Regions from separate parts of the Providencia sp. 2.29 genome, predicted to be linked through region 3. Evidence: predicted binding sites of a transcription regulator. Region 3 holds the regulator's gene; each other region holds the start of a gene.
What was found. Region 3 encodes PurR, which represses purine synthesis genes. Its sites were predicted from a motif close to CANGCAAACGTTTGCNTG; they were not measured.
Positions count from the first base shown of each region.

Region 1: the regulator PurR is predicted to act here: its motif matches at 2,094-2,111, upstream of purT (formate-dependent phosphoribosylglycinamide formyltransferase).
Region 2: the regulator PurR is predicted to act here: its motif matches at 1,793-1,810, upstream of gltS (sodium/glutamate symporter).
Region 4: the regulator PurR is predicted to act here: its motif matches at 2,516-2,533, upstream of purM (phosphoribosylformylglycinamidine cyclo-ligase).

Region 1 is NZ_CP065420.1:1,232,863-1,237,043, forward strand. It holds gene I3B46_RS05530 (aminoimidazole riboside kinase) at 66-1,010, shown strand; gene rarD (EamA family transporter RarD) at 1,123-2,040, shown strand; gene purT (formate-dependent phosphoribosylglycinamide formyltransferase) at 2,159-3,337, shown strand; gene I3B46_RS05545 (GMC family oxidoreductase) at 3,383-4,181, opposite strand, start outside.
Region 2 is NZ_CP065420.1:308,282-312,462, forward strand. It holds gene I3B46_RS01305 (AsmA family protein) at 1-245, opposite strand, end outside; gene I3B46_RS01310 (uracil-xanthine permease family protein) at 360-1,742, opposite strand; gene gltS (sodium/glutamate symporter) at 1,978-3,192, shown strand; gene I3B46_RS01320 (NADPH-dependent FMN reductase) at 3,281-3,829, opposite strand; gene recG (ATP-dependent DNA helicase RecG) at 3,905-4,181, opposite strand, start outside.
Region 3 is NZ_CP065420.1:2,673,213-2,677,393, forward strand. It holds gene sodB (superoxide dismutase [Fe]) at 615-1,193, shown strand; gene cydH (cytochrome bd-I oxidase subunit CydH) at 1,269-1,352, opposite strand; gene purR (HTH-type transcriptional repressor PurR) at 1,622-2,647, shown strand; gene punR (DNA-binding transcriptional activator PunR) at 2,648-3,553, opposite strand; gene punC (purine nucleoside transporter PunC) at 3,677-4,181, shown strand, end outside.
Region 4 is NZ_CP065420.1:2,154,735-2,158,915, reverse strand. It holds gene hda (DnaA inactivator Hda) at 1-99, opposite strand, end outside; gene uraA (uracil permease) at 162-1,463, opposite strand; gene upp (uracil phosphoribosyltransferase) at 1,530-2,156, opposite strand; gene purM (phosphoribosylformylglycinamidine cyclo-ligase) at 2,596-3,636, shown strand; gene purN (phosphoribosylglycinamide formyltransferase) at 3,636-4,181, shown strand, end outside.

The sequences.
Region 1 (4,181 bases), 1.4 Mb from region 3:
CAGTACTAATTTGTGTTAATGTAAGAATTGTATGTCGAGTCATTCAATCTTCGAATGGGGTGAATATGAAAGTTTGGTCTTTAGGTGATGCGGTCGTTGATTTAATTCCTCTGCACAGTATGCAATATGAAGCCTGTGCTGGTGGGGCTCCTGTGAATGTCGCTGCTGGTGTTGCAAAATTAGGGATACCAAGTGGTTTTATTGGGCGCGTAGGCGAAGATGCTTTTGGTCATTTTATGCAAAAGACGTTATTTGATATCGGTGTTGATACTAGCACGATGGAATTTGATGAGCGGTATCGCACGAGTACGGTGTTAGTGTCTTTACATGAAAACGGTGAACGTGAGTTTTCCTTTTTAGTTTCACCTTCGGCAGATCAATTTCTCAGTAACAAAAATTTACCGCGTTTTGAAAAAGATATACTGCATTTTTGTTCGTTAGCGCTTGTTCATCCAGTTTGCCGCGCATCATTAAATGAAGCAATTGATAAAATTCAGCAAGCAGGGGGATTACTCAGTTTTGATATTAATATTCGACCTCAAATGTGGTCGGATCCTATTGAAATGCATACCAAGGTCGATGAATTTGCTTATCAGGCAGACATACTGAAACTCTCGGAAGATGAGTTATTGTGGCTTGTCGAGGAGGTGACATTGGATAGGGCAATAGAGAAACTCAAGAGTTATCCTGCCCGTTTGAAAGTTGTCACTCAGGGAGCGAAGGGCTGCTTGGTATTAACCCATACTCATCAAATCGGCATTAGCGCATATCGTGTCGAAAGTGTTGATACGACGGGGGCTGGTGATGCTTTTATGGCTGGATTGCTTGCGGCCATCGCCCAATTTGGAGTGAGTGATAATGATGGCGATTTAATGAAAGTCATTACACAAGCAACAGCTTGTGGTGCATTAGCGACAACACGTAAAGGGGCAATCAGTGCAGCGCCATCCCAGCAAGAGCTAACGGCATTTATTCACCAGCAACCACCATTACATATTCGCGAACTTTGAGAAGGGCTTTACGGATGCGAATAGTGATGTTAATTAATTCAAATTGATAAATAAAAGTGTATGATATTTATAGTGAAATTTTATTTAAGAAAACATCAATTTTGGGTTAATTATGTTACTGAGATCAGGGGTAGCATTGGCTATCTTTTCTTGTATTTTATGGGGGATCACACCGCTTTTTTACCGTTTGTTGCCCGGCGCTGAACCTTTAGAGCTACTTGCCCAACGTGTAATTTGGTCGATCCCCTTTTTATTAGCCATTCGCTTACTGATTAAAAATAAAACGCTTTGGCAACAAGTATGGGCAGATAAACGCTCAATTATTTTATGTTTGTTTAGTTCATCTATTATGGCGATATCATGGGGGGCATTCACTTATGCATTAACCCATGGGCAAGTACTTGCTGCCAGCCTAGGTTATTTTATTAATCCACTGTTTTCTATTTTACTTGGGGTCGTATTTTTACATGAACGGCTAGTTTTAGCCGAGAAAATGGCGGTATTGCTGATTTTTTCCGGTGTCTGTTTCCAAATCTGGCAGTATGGTGAATTGCCTCTACTTGCCCTTGTGATGGGAAGTGCTTTTGCCGTCTATGGTTTGATCCGCAAATTTATTCGTTTTGATGTTATCACTTCCCTTTTTGTTGAGGCGATGTGGCTATTGCCTGTCGCCATTGGGATCACATGGTGGCTATCCGCTAATGGCACGAGTGCTGTCGAGGCGGGGGATTGGCAAATCAAGCTGCTGTATATGCTTGCGGCTCCGGTGACAATTATTCCATTACTGTTTTTCACTGCGGCGATAAAACGCACAACATTAACCGTAATAGGGCTTGCCCAATATATTGAACCAACGATCCAATTCTTATTAGCTGTATTCTTATTTAATGAACTATTTGATTGGGTGAAAGGGGTTAGTTTCTCATTGATTTGGTTAGGATTACTGTGCTGTATTATTGCCTTGCTGCATAAGCGCTACAATGAATATCACAAACGTGTCCCTTATGTAACAGGTCGTGATAAGCGTTAGTAATGCTAAGCGAATATTGCGATAAATGAAGTGAAATACGATCTCTTATGGTTTAAGCAAACGATTGCGTATATAATCTTGTCCATGAAATCAGCTTTTTTATACAAGGTTATCCATCATGAATAAATTAGGTACAGCGCTTTGTCCTTCTGCAACAAAAGTGATGCTGCTCGGTTCAGGAGAGCTCGGGAAAGAAGTGGCGATTGAGTGCCAGCGTTTGGGCATTGAAGTTATTGCGGTTGATCGTTATGACCATGCGCCCGCCATGCATGTTGCTCACCGTAGTTATACCGTTAACATGCTAGATGGAGAGGCAATTCGCCAACTTGTTGAGAAAGAAAAACCTGATTTTATCGTGCCGGAAATTGAAGCGATTGCGACCAAGACCTTAGTGGAATTGGAGCAACAAGGGCAAAAAGTGGTGCCTTCTGCTAATGCGGTTTATTTAACCATGAATCGTGAAGGGATCCGCCGGCTTGCGGCAGAAGAATTAGGCTTACCGACCTCAGATTATCGTTTTGTTGAGGCTGAAGCGGATTTTGTGACCGCAGCTAAAGAGATTGGCTTCCCTTGTATAGTCAAACCAGTAATGAGCTCTTCGGGTAAAGGCCAAAGTGTTATGCGCGGCGAACAGGATCTCAAAGCAGCATGGCACTACTCGCAAGAAGGTGGACGTACTGGTCAGGGGCGTGTGATCGTTGAAAAAATGATCCATTTTGATTTTGAAATCACGATGCTCACCATTAATGCCGTTGATGGTATTCATTTTTGTGCGCCTATTGGGCACCGCCAAGAAAAAGGGGATTATCGAGAATCATGGCAACCACAACAAATGAGTGAAAAGGCATTGGAAAATGCACAAGCGGCCGCTGCCAAAATTGTGACTGCATTAGGTGGGTATGGCTTATTTGGTGTGGAACTATTTGTATGTGGTGATGAGATCATTTTTAATGAAGTTTCGCCTCGGCCTCATGATACAGGTATGGTGACCTTAATTTCACAAAACTTATCTGAATTTGCCCTTCATGTGCGTGCTTTCTTGGGGCTACCTATCGGGGCAATCCGTCAATATGGGCCAAGTGCATCGGCGGTGATCCTTCCTGAATTGTCTAGTCGTGATGTTGTTTTTTCGGGGGTAGGGCAAGCGTTAGATTCGGATATTCAATTACGCTTATTTGGTAAACCTGAAATTGCTGGAACTCGCCGCTTAGGTGTTGCCTTGGCGATTGCGGATTCTATCGATCATGCGTTAAATAAGGCGAAGAAGGCAGCGGCAACCATAACCGTGAATGGGTAATGGCATTATTATCGCCCACTTAGGGTGAGTGGGCGATCATTGGCGTTAATGGTTATCCTGTATCACCATTGCCGCGCCACGCTCGGCAATCATGATTGTTGGAGCGTTGGTGTTACCACTTGGGATTTCTGGCATCACAGAGCAATCAATGACACGAAGTTGCTTAATGCCATGCACACGTAAGCGTAAATCGGTCACGGAAGTTGCTGTGTCTTTTCCCATACGACAACTGCCGACAGGGTGGTAGACGGTTTTACAAAAGTTACGTACAAACTCCTCTAATGCTGCCTCATCATGTTGAACCTGTGCTGGCGGCATTAATGTCTCTTTACTAACCGCTTGTAGTGCCTCCGACCCAAGTACTTTTAACCCAAATTTGACAGCACGTTTGCAGCCTTCCATATCTTCCGGTGCGGCTAAATAGTTGGCATGAATTTTTAGTGGCGCTTGTGGATCTTTGCTACGCAAGAGTAATTCACCGCGCGACTTAGGTTGTAAATAGCCCACTTTTAATGTGAAACCATGTGTCGCGGGCAGTGGCTCGCCGGGAACATCATCCCAGCTATCAAGTATGGGTAAAAAGTGAATTTGTACGTCGGGGCGACCTTGACCACAGCTATCAATAAATGCAGCACCTTCAAGTACGTTTGATGCTAATAATCCACTACGAAAAGCTAACCACTGAAAGCCATGTTTTATAGCATGGATACCTTTGTCAGCGCCAAAGAGGCTAATAGGATCTTTGGTTGTGACATTAATGGACATATGAAGATGATCATGGAAGTTTTTACCGACAGGAAGGTCAGCGACCGTTTCAATCCCTAATGATGAGAGGTGATCTTTA
Region 2 (4,181 bases), 2.2 Mb from region 3:
TGTTTCGCATCCAGTGTCATGTCTTGATTACGCGAAGCGATTTTTACGTCTTGGAAAACAAATTCACCCGCATTCGAAAACTCATGCCCCATGATACCAACATCAATATCAAAATCGGTGAATTTACTTAAAAAATGGCTAGCGTAGGATGCACCCCAGCGTGTTTGCAACCCTGCATAGGTGAATATCACGGCGAGTAAGAACAGTAGCAGAAGCGCTATGATGAGCTTGGTTAACCACCTCATGGTTTATCTGCCCCTCCATAATTGGACTGATGGGTAAATGCGCTGATGGATAAATTATCAAGATAGAATACAGAATAACCGCCAGTGTATTCAACTCTGGCGGTAAATGACAGGTTACTTTTCGTGAGGGAAAATTAAATTCAGAACAATTGCGGTTAAACCCCCTGCGGCAATACCGGATGAAAAGAGTGTTTTCAGCCAATCAGGGGCAAATTGTAAAATAAGTGGCTGTTGTGAAACCCCCATACCGACCGCAAGCGATAAGGCGATAATCATAATTGCACGGCGGTTGAGGGGTTCACGGGAAACAATACGCACACCAGAAGCTGCAATCGTACCAAACATCACAATGGTGGCACCGCCTAAAACAGGCTCAGGAATTTGTTGAACAAAGCCGGCGACAGCAGGAAATACCCCTAATAGGATCAACATTAAAGCAACGATATAACCCACGTAGCGGCTTGCCACGCCAGTAAGCTGGATCACGCCATTATTTTGGCCAAAGCAGGAGTTAGGGAAGGTGTTAAATACAGCAGATACCATGGAGTTCAAACCATTTGCTAACACTCCGCCTTTAATTCGCTTCATATAAATGGGGCCGCGCACAGGTTGCTCGGAGACATCGGAGGTCGCGGTGATATCGCCAATTGTCTCTAAAGAGGTCACCATAAAAATGAGCATGAGTGGGATCAGCAAGTTCCAATCAAAGGATAATCCATAATAGAAAGGTTCAGGTATGGTGATCACGGATTGTGTGCTATCGGTGTCTTGAGTTGTGGGAAGCATATCCATCCACCAAGCCGCAAGATAGCCGATTGCCATAGCTATCACCAAAGAGGCGACGCGTAAGTAAGGGTTTTTTTGGCGATTGAGTAAAATAATGACAGCCAACACAATACCTGCCAGTAGCAAATAATCGGGGGAGCCAAAGGTATTATCAGTTATTGCGCTGTGCCCGCCACCAATAGAAGTCAGACCGACTTGGATCAGTGACAGCCCAATGATCATGACTACCACGCCAGATACTAATGGGGTAATCACTCGACGAGCTAAATGCAGAAAACGCGATAAAACAACTTCAGTGAGTGCTGCGACCAACAGTGTGCCAAACAGTGCCGCCATCATTGAGGGGATATCAGCGCCACCTTGTTTGAGTGCAACACCCCCCATAATTAAAGGTGCAACAAAGTTAAAACTGGTGCCTTGGATAGATAATAGCCCGGAGCCAACAGGCCCCCAAGCACGGATCTGAATTAAGGAAGCAATACCCGAAGCAAACAGTGACATACTGATAATGCGCTGTGTATCATGGGCGGGTAGCCCTAATGACTGGCAAATAAGCATTGCGGGGGTAATGACGGCCACAAACATGGCGAGAAGGTGCTGACCCGCAGCAAACAACGCCTGAGGGAGTGGTGGCCTATCTTCTAAACGGTAAATGAGTTCACTTTTTGGCTCGACTTCAACGGCCTGTCTTTGAGATGCTTCGGTGGTCATTTTGGTATTTCTCTGCCAACAAAAAACGCATTGTAAAGCGACCACATAAAAAAGCAATCGTTTGCGCGAAAAATATTTCTTTATAGTTAGATAAGGAATGTCACATTTTTATATGTTTTAACTTGTGTTTATCTCCGATTTTTTTTCTAATTCAGGAACCTGCTTTTGGCGTTTTAAGGAAGAAATTAACGTCTTACTAGTTTTAAATAATATTAACAACAGACGAGGTACATAAATGTATCATCTCGATGTCTACGGTACGCTTGTGGCTGCTACCCTTGTGCTATTGCTCGGACGTAAGCTTGTAAAATCAGTTCCTTTCCTCGAAAAATATACTATCCCGGAGCCTGTTGCAGGCGGGTTGCTGGTCGCTTTTAGCTTATTGGTGATCAAGCAAGTATTTGATTGGAGCTTGTCTTTCGACCTTTCATTACAAGAACCTATGATGTTGGCATTCTTTGCCACGATTGGTTTAAACGCAAACTTAGCCAGCTTGAAAGCTGGTGGTAGAGCACTGTTTATTTTCATTTTTGTCGTTGTAGGTTTACTATTAGTACAAAATACGGTTGGTATTGCCTTAGCCGAATTACTTGGCCTTGACCCGCTAATGGGGCTGCTTGCTGGCTCTATCACTTTATCTGGTGGTCATGGTACAGGGGCTGCTTGGGGTAAAATCTTTACAGATAGCTATGGTTTCCAGAGTGCGACTGAAGTTGCGATGGCATGTGCAACATTCGGTCTTGTGCTTGGCGGGCTCATTGGTGGGCCAGTTGCACGTTTCTTAATCCGTAATATTCCAACGCCAGGCACTGCTGAAGATGATAAAGATGTACCAACAGCATTTGAGAAGCCGCAATCAGGCCGAATGATCACCTCTATGGTGTTGATTGAAACTATTGCATTAATTGCGATTTGTTTGATGGCGGGGAGTTTTATTGCTGGCTTACTGGCAGATACTGCCTTTGCACTTCCTAAATTCGTTTGTGTGTTATTTGTTGGGGTTATCTTAAGTAATAGCCTATCTTTAGCGGGCTTTTATCGCGTGTTTGACCGCGCGGTTTCTGTTGTTGGTAACGTTAGCCTTTCCCTATTCCTTGCGATGGCTCTGATGAGCCTGAAGTTGTGGGAACTGGCATCTTTAGCGATTCCTATGCTGATTATTTTGGCAGTCCAAGCCTGTGTGATGGCGGGTTATGCTATTTTCGTTACCTTCCGCGTGATGGGTAAAAACTATGATGCGGCGATATTGGCGGCAGGGCACTGTGGTTTCGGCCTAGGTGCAACGCCAACAGCAATCGCGAACATGCAAGCGGTCACGGACAAATTTGGTCCATCACATCTTGCATTCTTAGTTGTTCCAATGGTTGGCGCATTCTTTATTGATATCGTTAACGCGATTGTGATCAAACTATATCTAATGTTACCCGTATTCCCATCAGTGGCTGGATAACAGATAAAAAATATATAAAGGTAAATAGCAGGTATTGCCGTGAATTTATTCACGGCAATTTTCGTTTATAGGGTACAAAATGATGCAATTAGCGTGATGTGTGCAACAGGCTCAGCTGATTTAGCGCTGAAATTAGCGCATTTTCATAGTGGCAAAGTGTTTCAGGGTAAGAGGCATCACTGTTGGAAGGTGAGAAATTAACTTCAGAGAGTTTAATTTCTAAATGAGATTCTGTAGTACGCATATGAATGCCTTGCAACACTTGTTGCAACTGCTCCGCAGCTTTTCCTCCACCTAGATTGGCATAACTGACCATTAAGGCAGGTTTGTTGTTCCACTCTTTATACAAATGGTCTATCGCATTTTTTAGTGCAGCGGGATAGCCCCAGTTATATTGTGGGAAAACAAAAATATAAGCATCGGCTTCAGCGATTTTTTTGCTCCAAGCAATGGTATGCTCTTGGGTATATATTCCTTCGGCGGGGAGATAGGGCTCATCATCCATTGGTAAATGCCAATCTCTGAGATCAAGGATTTCAGTAGGGTATTTTTTCTCGGCGACATCCTTAACCCAGCGTGCTATCTGAGGTCCTATTCGTGTTTGTCGAACACTACCAATTAAGATTTGTATCTTCATGTTCCACTATCCCTTGTTGCTATGACTTTTAATTTTTACAATAAATATTAAGGTATTTATCGAGTTATGATTGAATTAAGCTTGGCTGTATTGCTCGCGTTCAGGTAGCCATCTTTCAATAATTAATTTGGCATTTTCAGGATAGTTCTGCTGAATATGGCGCGCGATACGTTGTACTTCAGGCAGCATATATTGGTCACGTAACAAATCGGCGACTTTAAAATCGACATTCCCCGTTTGCCGAGTACCTAATAACTCCCCGGGGCCTCTAATTTCCAGATCTTTTTGAGCAATAACAAAACCATCATTGCTATCACGCAGTACTTGTAACCGCTGTTTTGCCGTATGGGTC
Region 3 (4,181 bases):
ACTACATTTCACTCTTAATACATCAATGAGTTAAGCTGCGATTACGAATGAAAAAGAGGGGTGTTAAGCCCCTCCTTTGGTTTGCTTGTATTGTGACTTATTTATGATTCAAGTCAAATAAATCTACTACCTAGCACGCTCCCTGCTCTGCATCACTCTTTTCCTACCATACTCTCCCGCAATGATAAAAAACCAACGAATAACAGTCTCACTGAACTATCAGCTTATCTCACAAATTTATTTGGTATTAGGGAACAATCAGGAGAGCGACGGTAGTTATGAGCTAACTACACGTTAGTCATCCACCCGCTATTGAAAAGCCATACGTTCATCTCCCCGTTTACAGTTACGGTGAAACTCTGCTGATAAAATAATATCCCTATGATTTTACGGTGTATTTATCAGTAAGATTTGTTAAGATAACCCTATAATGACTAAGCCTACAATCAGGCAGCCATATCGTGCTATTATTAATATATTAAATAATAGTTCATGCCGCATAAATGTTCAGTTTATGCACATTAACAGCATGATCATGGCTATAAAAATATTCGCTCAACTTTATGAGCACTACACCCATATGTGTTGTTTTACACCTAAACAAGGAGTACGCAATGTCTTTTGAACTACCCGCTCTACCTTATGCTAAGAATGCTCTAGAACCTTATATCTCGGAAGAAACACTCGAGTACCATTATGGTAAACACCATAATACCTATGTTGTTAACCTGAATAACTTAGTCAAAGGTACTGCTTTCGAAGGTAAATCACTGGAAGAGATCATTAAAACCTCAGATGCTGGTATTTTTAACAATGCGGCACAAGTTTGGAATCACACTTTCTACTGGAACTGCTTAGCGCCAAACGCTGGCGGGGAACCAACAGGTAAAGTCGCAGAAGCGATTAACAAAGCATTTGGTTCTTTCGCTGAATTTAAACAGCAGTTCACTGATGCAGCAACCAAAAACTTTGGTGCTGGTTGGACTTGGTTAGTTAAAAAAACTGATGGCAGCTTAGCGATTGTAAATACCTCTAACGCTGGCACCCCTATCTCTGGTGATGACAAACCTCTTCTTACTGTCGATATTTGGGAGCACGCCTACTATATTGACTACCGCAATGCACGTCCTAAGTATTTAGAGAACTTCTGGGCGCTGGTTAATTGGAAATTTGTTGAAGAAAATCTAGCTTAATTGATTTTTATCACTAACAATAAGGGCGAGTATTCACTCGCCCTTATTCATTCTACCTTTATTTAAAAGGCAAAATTAGAAAATATGTACTGCAAAAGCAATGATCACAGCCAAAGAACCTAACGCTGCTAATAATCCAAATTTAAAATCTGTATCCATGAGTTCCTCTCATCAAACGAACAGTTAACCAGCAACATAACCATAACTTTAACATGGTTAAATAAGTATGACATGACGATTTATAAAAACCAGTGTCTATATCACAGGTTATAACATCAATTATTTCTTTTGTTTTTGCGCTAGATCAGACAAAATCGATAACAAATCGCTAAATTATTGCCAGTTAAGGTACTATGCCTCAATATGCTGGTAATTTTTAATAAGAATTCATGACAAGACCGCTTATTGGTCAGGAGTTTTTTTTCCCCATGGCAACGATTAAAGATGTGGCGAAGCGCGCTGGCGTCTCCACCACAACCGTATCCCATGTAATTAACAAAACACGCTTTGTAGCCGATGATACTAAGGCTGCTGTTTGGGCTGCAATAAAAGAACTCAATTATTCGCCGAGTGCCGTTGCTCGTAGTTTGAAAGTTAATCATACAAAATCCATCGGCTTGCTCGCGACATCGAGTGAGGCACCTTATTTTGCTGAGGTCATTGAGTCTGTTGAAAACAGTTGTTATGAGAAAGGCTATACTCTAATTTTATGTAATTCGCATAATAACTTAGGTAAACAACAAGCTTATTTACAGATGCTGGCACAAAAACGTGTCGATGGCCTACTCGTCATGTGTTCTGAATATCCTGATAAACTAATCAATATGTTAGAAGATTACCGTAACATCCCAATGGTCGTTATGGATTGGGGAACATCACGCGGTGACTTTACTGACAGTATCATTGATAATTCATTCCATGGCGGCTATCTCGCGGGTCGTTACTTAATTGACCGAGGCCATCGCGATATTGCGGTGATCCCCGGCTCTTTGGAAAGAAATACAGGGATTGGGCGGCTCACTGGCTTTAAAAAGGCCATGGAAGAGGCGAAGGTCACTTTACGTGACGAATGGATTGTTCAAGGCGACTTTGAACCTGAGTCAGGCTATAAAGCCATGATGCAAATTTTGAGTAATAAGCAAAAACCCACTGCCGTATTCTGTGGTGGTGACATCATGGCGATGGGCGCCATTTGTGCCGCTGACGAAATGGGGCTACGGGTTCCTCAAGATATTTCCATTATAGGTTATGATAATGTGCGCAATGCACGTTATTTCACCCCTGCATTAACCACAATACATCAACCTAAAGAACGCTTAGGCCAAATGGCATTCGCTATGTTACTAGATCGCATAGTGAATAAACGTGAAGATGCACAAACAATCGAAGTGCATCCACGTTTAGTTGAACGGCGCTCAGTGGCTGATGGTCCGTTCATCGATTACCGCCGCTAATTAAGGAGCTAGCCATTCGGCGTTGAGTGTTTCACTGTCTCCTAAGTATTCAAGTAACCAACTCAACGCCGGTGAGGTATTTTTTTCAACCCAAGTTAAACAGCATGGGCTTGGCGGAAACGGCTGTGTTAATTGTAATGGCACAAGCTTTCCAGCGTCACAAAATGGCGCTCCGCGGTGTTCAGGTACCATCCCAACACATAACCCATTCACTAAACACGCCATTCCATTTTCCCAAAATGGCACGACTAAACGCCGCTGGTTATCTAGTGCCCATGTATCGCGTTTGGGTAGGTTCCTTGATGTATCTTCAAGGCACAGACTTGGGTATTCACGCATTTGGTCATCCGTTAATCCTCCCTTTAACTGCGCTAATGGGTGGTTAGGACTGGCAACACATAACCATGACATAAACCCCATATCACGAAAACTATAGCGTTCGCCGATCGGTGAGGCGCGTGTTGCACCAATAGCCACATCGACACGCCCATCCGCAAGCGCATCCCAAACACCGTTAAAAACTTCAGGATGGATATACAACTCAATGTCTGGGAAGTGGCGATAGAAATCGAGGATCAATTGCTCCGTTCGTTGAGGTTTCACTATGCAGTCAACCGCAATACTAAACTGCCCTCGCCAGCCATTTGCGGCTTGCTGACACTGGTGGCGTGTCTGTGTCATTTTTTTGATAACAGATCGACTTTGCTTGATAAATATTTCCCCAGCCTCTGTTAAAACAACATCGCGGTGACGGCGCTCAAATATCGGTACTGCAAGCCATTCCTCGACTTGCTTGACCGTATAGCTAATCGCAGAAGGCACTCGGTGAAGCTCCTCTGCTGCACCACTAAAACTCCCAGTTCTTGCAACTGCATCAATCACTTCTAAGGAATGAGCTGACCACATAACGATACCTTTCAAAAATTTTGATAGCACATTCCAAATATTACCGTTTCACAATGTAAAAATACAACCTATACAATAGGGTATCTATTAACAATTTTGTAAATTTTAGATAAGTAATCTGCCATGACAAATACAGCGACAAAAAACTCCCCAGGCTTTATGTTCTACCTTGCTGGGTTGAGTATGCTAGGGTTCTTAGCTATTGATATGTATCTTCCCGCATTTGGGTCAATGCAAACTGCATTAAATACTTCTGAAGGCGCAATTAGTGCTTCTCTAAGTATCTTCTTAGGGGGATTTGCCCTTGCTCAACTGCTATGGGGGCCTTTATCGGATAAGCTAGGTCGTAAACCGATCCTCATTGCCGGTTTGTCACTCTTTATTTTAAGTTGTTTAGGGATGTTATGGGTCACCAGTGCAACACAACTGCTTATCTTACGTTTTTTACAGGCAATTGGCGTCTGTAGTGCAGCCGTTCTTTGGCAAGCACTAGTTATCGACCGTTATGACTCCTCTAGTACGCAAAAAGTGTTTGCGACCATTATGCCCCTAGTTGCTCTTTCTCCTGCTTTGGCGCCTTTATTGGGTGCATGGGTGCTTGAGCATTATGATTGGGAAATTATCTTTG
Region 4 (4,181 bases), 520 kb from region 3:
TAGATACAGTGGTAGTGAAAGTTGCGATGGTGTGTTCAGAAGCACCTCTGACTGTGCAAAACAATTAACACTTGCAAGTTTACCATAAATTTCAAGCATAAATGAACAAGAAGAAACTTAATTGCCGATGCTTTCATCACATCGGCAATGAGACAACTGTTTTATTTCGTGGAATGTTTCGTATCAACTTCTTCGATATCTGAGGTTACAAACTGCTTTTCAGGACGAACAAAAGTGATAAAACGGAATAATAGTGCCATGACAATACCCACTATGGTTGCCAATGCCATGCCTTTCAATTCGGCTTGACCAATATGAATAACCGCACCACTAACACCAATAATCAAGATCACAGAGGTCAAGATCAAGTTTTGGGGTTTATTGTAGTCAACTTTAGAGTCGATTAGCACACGAATACCTGAAGCCCCGATCACCCCATAAAGCAGCAAAGACACCCCTCCCATTACAGGTACTGGCACTAACTGAATCGCCGCCGCTAATTTCCCCACACAAGAAAGTAAAATTGCGATGATTGCTGCCCCACCAATGACCCAAGAGCTATACACCTTAGTGATCGCCATTACACCAATATTTTCACCGTAGGTGGTATTAGGTGTTGAACCAAAGAACCCTGACAACACCGTAGAGAAACCGTTTGCAAACATTGAACGATGTAAGCCAGGGTTTTTCAATAAGTCACGCTCAACAATATTTGCAGTTACCACCAAGTGGCCTACATGTTCAGCAATAACGACTAATGCGGCAGGTAGAATAGTCAAAATAGCGAACCATTCAAAACGTGGCGTATAAAACGTTGGAATTGCAAACCATGGTGCTTCAATAACAGGCGTAAAGTCCACAATGCCCATAAAGTAGGATAAGGCGTAGCCAACTAAGAAACCAATCAAAATAGGAATGATGGATAAGAACCCGCGGAACACGACAGCACACAAAATAGTCACTGACAGTGTTGTGATAGAAATAATTAACGTATTAGGATCTACCGCGACCCCTTCTTTTGGCAGTAACCCTGCCATACCGGCGGCCGTTTGAGCCAATTCGAGGCCAATAACCGCGACAATCGCTCCCATCGCAGCAGGAGGAAACATGACGTTAATCCAACCTCGACCCGCCACCTTAACAATCAAGGCCACAATGCAAAACAGTATTCCGCAAATAATAAAGCCACCCAATGCAAGTTCATAACCGAGTGGTAGCAAAATCATGACTGGTGAAATAAAAGCAAAACTCGACCCTAAATAGGCAGGAATTTTCCCTTTACAAATAAATAAATAAAGTAAGGTGCCAATCCCATTGAACAGCAAAATAGTTGCTGGGTTAACACCAAACAAGATCGGTACAATTACAGTCGCGCCAAACATGGCAAACAGATGTTGAAAACTAAGCGGTATGGTTTGTAATAATGGTGGCCTTTCTTCAACACTAATTGCACGACGTGTCATTTCTTTTCATCCCCTTAATGTATTTTTATAATCAAAAAAAAGCCGACTTCTAAAGTCGGCTAATTATTATTTAGTACCAAATATCTTATCGCCAGCATCACCTAGCCCAGGAACAATATACCCGTGTTCATTTAAATATTGATCAATAGACGCGGTATATAGCTCAACATCTGGATGGGCAGCTTCTAATGCTGCAATTCCTTCAGGAGCAGCAACAAGTACGAGTACTTTAATAGATTTACAACCTGCGCCTTTTAATAGATCGATAGTTGCAATCATTGAACCACCCGTTGCTAACATTGGGTCAACAACCAACGCCATACGCTCATCAATGTTTGAAACTAATTTCTGGAAGTAAGAGACAGGTTTAAAGGTTTCTTCATCACGATAAACACCCACCACACTGATACGTGCGCTTGGAATGCTTTCTAAAACCCCGTTCATCATACCAATACCGGCACGAAGGATAGGTACGACAGTGATTTTTTTCCCTTTTATTTGCTCTATTTCTACAGGACCACACCAACCTTCAATGGTGACTTTCTCAGTTTCTAGGTCAGCGGTTGCTTCATAAGTCAGTAGGCTACCAACCTCTGAGGCCAGTTCACGAAAGCGTTTAGTGCTTATATCATGATCTCGCATCAGGCCGAGTTTATGTTTAACGAGAGGGTGTTTTACCTCAACGATCTTCATGGGATTCTCCTACTATTTTAGTCGCCAGCGCACAAAAAAATCGCGGGATTATAACTCTTTTTACAGAAGATGCCACTAGGCAGCGTTTGATTGATGTCAAAACAATCAGAAATAACCTATTTTTATTATTACACTGTAAGTATATCCACCACTATTTTATCTGTTTGATTGAACATGGCAGCAATATCAATGCCATGATAAATACGCACACCAATCTCAATTTAAGATTATAGATGTATCCCATTATTTTACCCTAATGTGATAGACATAAATTCTTGCCATAAAAAGCAGGAACCAGATAACGGCAATGCCTTATTTCCCACCAGCCAAAATCCCCTCATTTTTTCATTCACAAAGCTATCGCAAACGTTTGCTTTGCCTGTTAGAATAGTATTTATTGAAGTTTATTTTCCGAAACGCAATTGCCTTGGGGGCCGTAGTGACTGATAAAACCTCTCTCAGCTATAAAGATGCCGGTGTTGACATTGATGCAGGTAACGCATTGGTTGATCGAATTAAAGGTGTAGTGAAAGAAACTCGCCGACCAGAAGTTATGGGAGGATTAGGCGGATTTGGCGCATTATGTTCCCTGCCACAAAAATACCGTGAGCCTGTTTTAGTTTCAGGTACAGATGGTGTAGGCACTAAACTACGCCTCGCGATGGACCTAAAACGTCATGACACTATCGGTATCGATTTAGTGGCGATGTGTGTTAATGACTTAATTGTCCAAGGTGCTGAGCCTCTATTTTTCCTTGATTACTACGCAACAGGTAAGCTAGATGTTGATACTGCCACCAGCGTGATCACAGGTATCGCAGAAGGTTGTAAACAATCAGGTTGTGCCCTCGTGGGGGGTGAAACCGCTGAAATGCCTGGCATGTACCATGGTGACGATTACGATGTTGCGGGTTTCTGCGTTGGTGTGGTCGAACGCGCTGAGATCATTGATGGTAGCAAAGTCAGTGCTGGTGATGCACTGATCGCCCTCGCCTCAAGCGGTCCTCACTCTAACGGCTACTCTTTGATCCGCAAAATTTTAGAAGTCAGTCAAACTAACCCAGAGGTCACGCAACTGGAAGGCCAATCACTGGCAGATCACCTGTTAGCGCCTACACGTATTTACGTCAAAAATGTATTAGCGCTGATTGAAAAATGCGATATTCACGCCATCGCGCACATTACTGGTGGTGGTTTCTGGGAAAATATTCCTCGTGTATTACCTGAAAACACCCAAGCACAAATCGATGAAAATAGCTGGCAGTGGCCGGCGGTATTCAATTGGCTACAAACGGCGGGCAGCGTGACCACTCACGAAATGTATCGCACATTTAACTGTGGTGTCGGTATTATCATCGCGCTGCCACAAGCTGAAGTCGATGCGGCACTCACTTTACTTAATGGTTTAGGTGAAACCGCATGGCAGATAGGTACCATTGCTGAATTGCCTGCTGGTGAAGAGCAGGTTGTTATCCGCTAATGAAAAAAATCGTCGTGCTTATCTCAGGCAGCGGCAGTAATTTACAGTCGCTGATGGATGCCACTTCGCATGATCTTCAAGCGCAAGTTGTGGCAGTGATCAGTAATCAACCTGAGGCTTACGGGCTTATTCGTGCGCAGAAGGCTGGGATCCCAGCCTTATCACTCAGCGCGAGCGCTTTTGCTAACCGCGAAGCATATGATGCTGCACTAATGGGGATGATTGACGAATATCAGCCTGATTTGGTTGTGTTAGCTGGATTTATGCGAATTTTGACCGCGGGCTTCGTTAAACACTATGCAGGAAGAATGCTCAATATCCACCCTTCTCTATTGCCTAAATATCCGGGCCTACACACCCATCGTAAAGCGATAGAAAACGGCGATAGCGAGCATGGAACATCAGTGCATTTTGTTACCGAGGAGTTGGATGGCGGCCCAGTGATCTTACAGGCTAAAGTTCCTATTTTCCCGGATGATACCGAAAAAGAGGTCATTGAGCGGGTAAAGGCGCAAGAGCACAATATTTACCCCCAAGTTGTACAA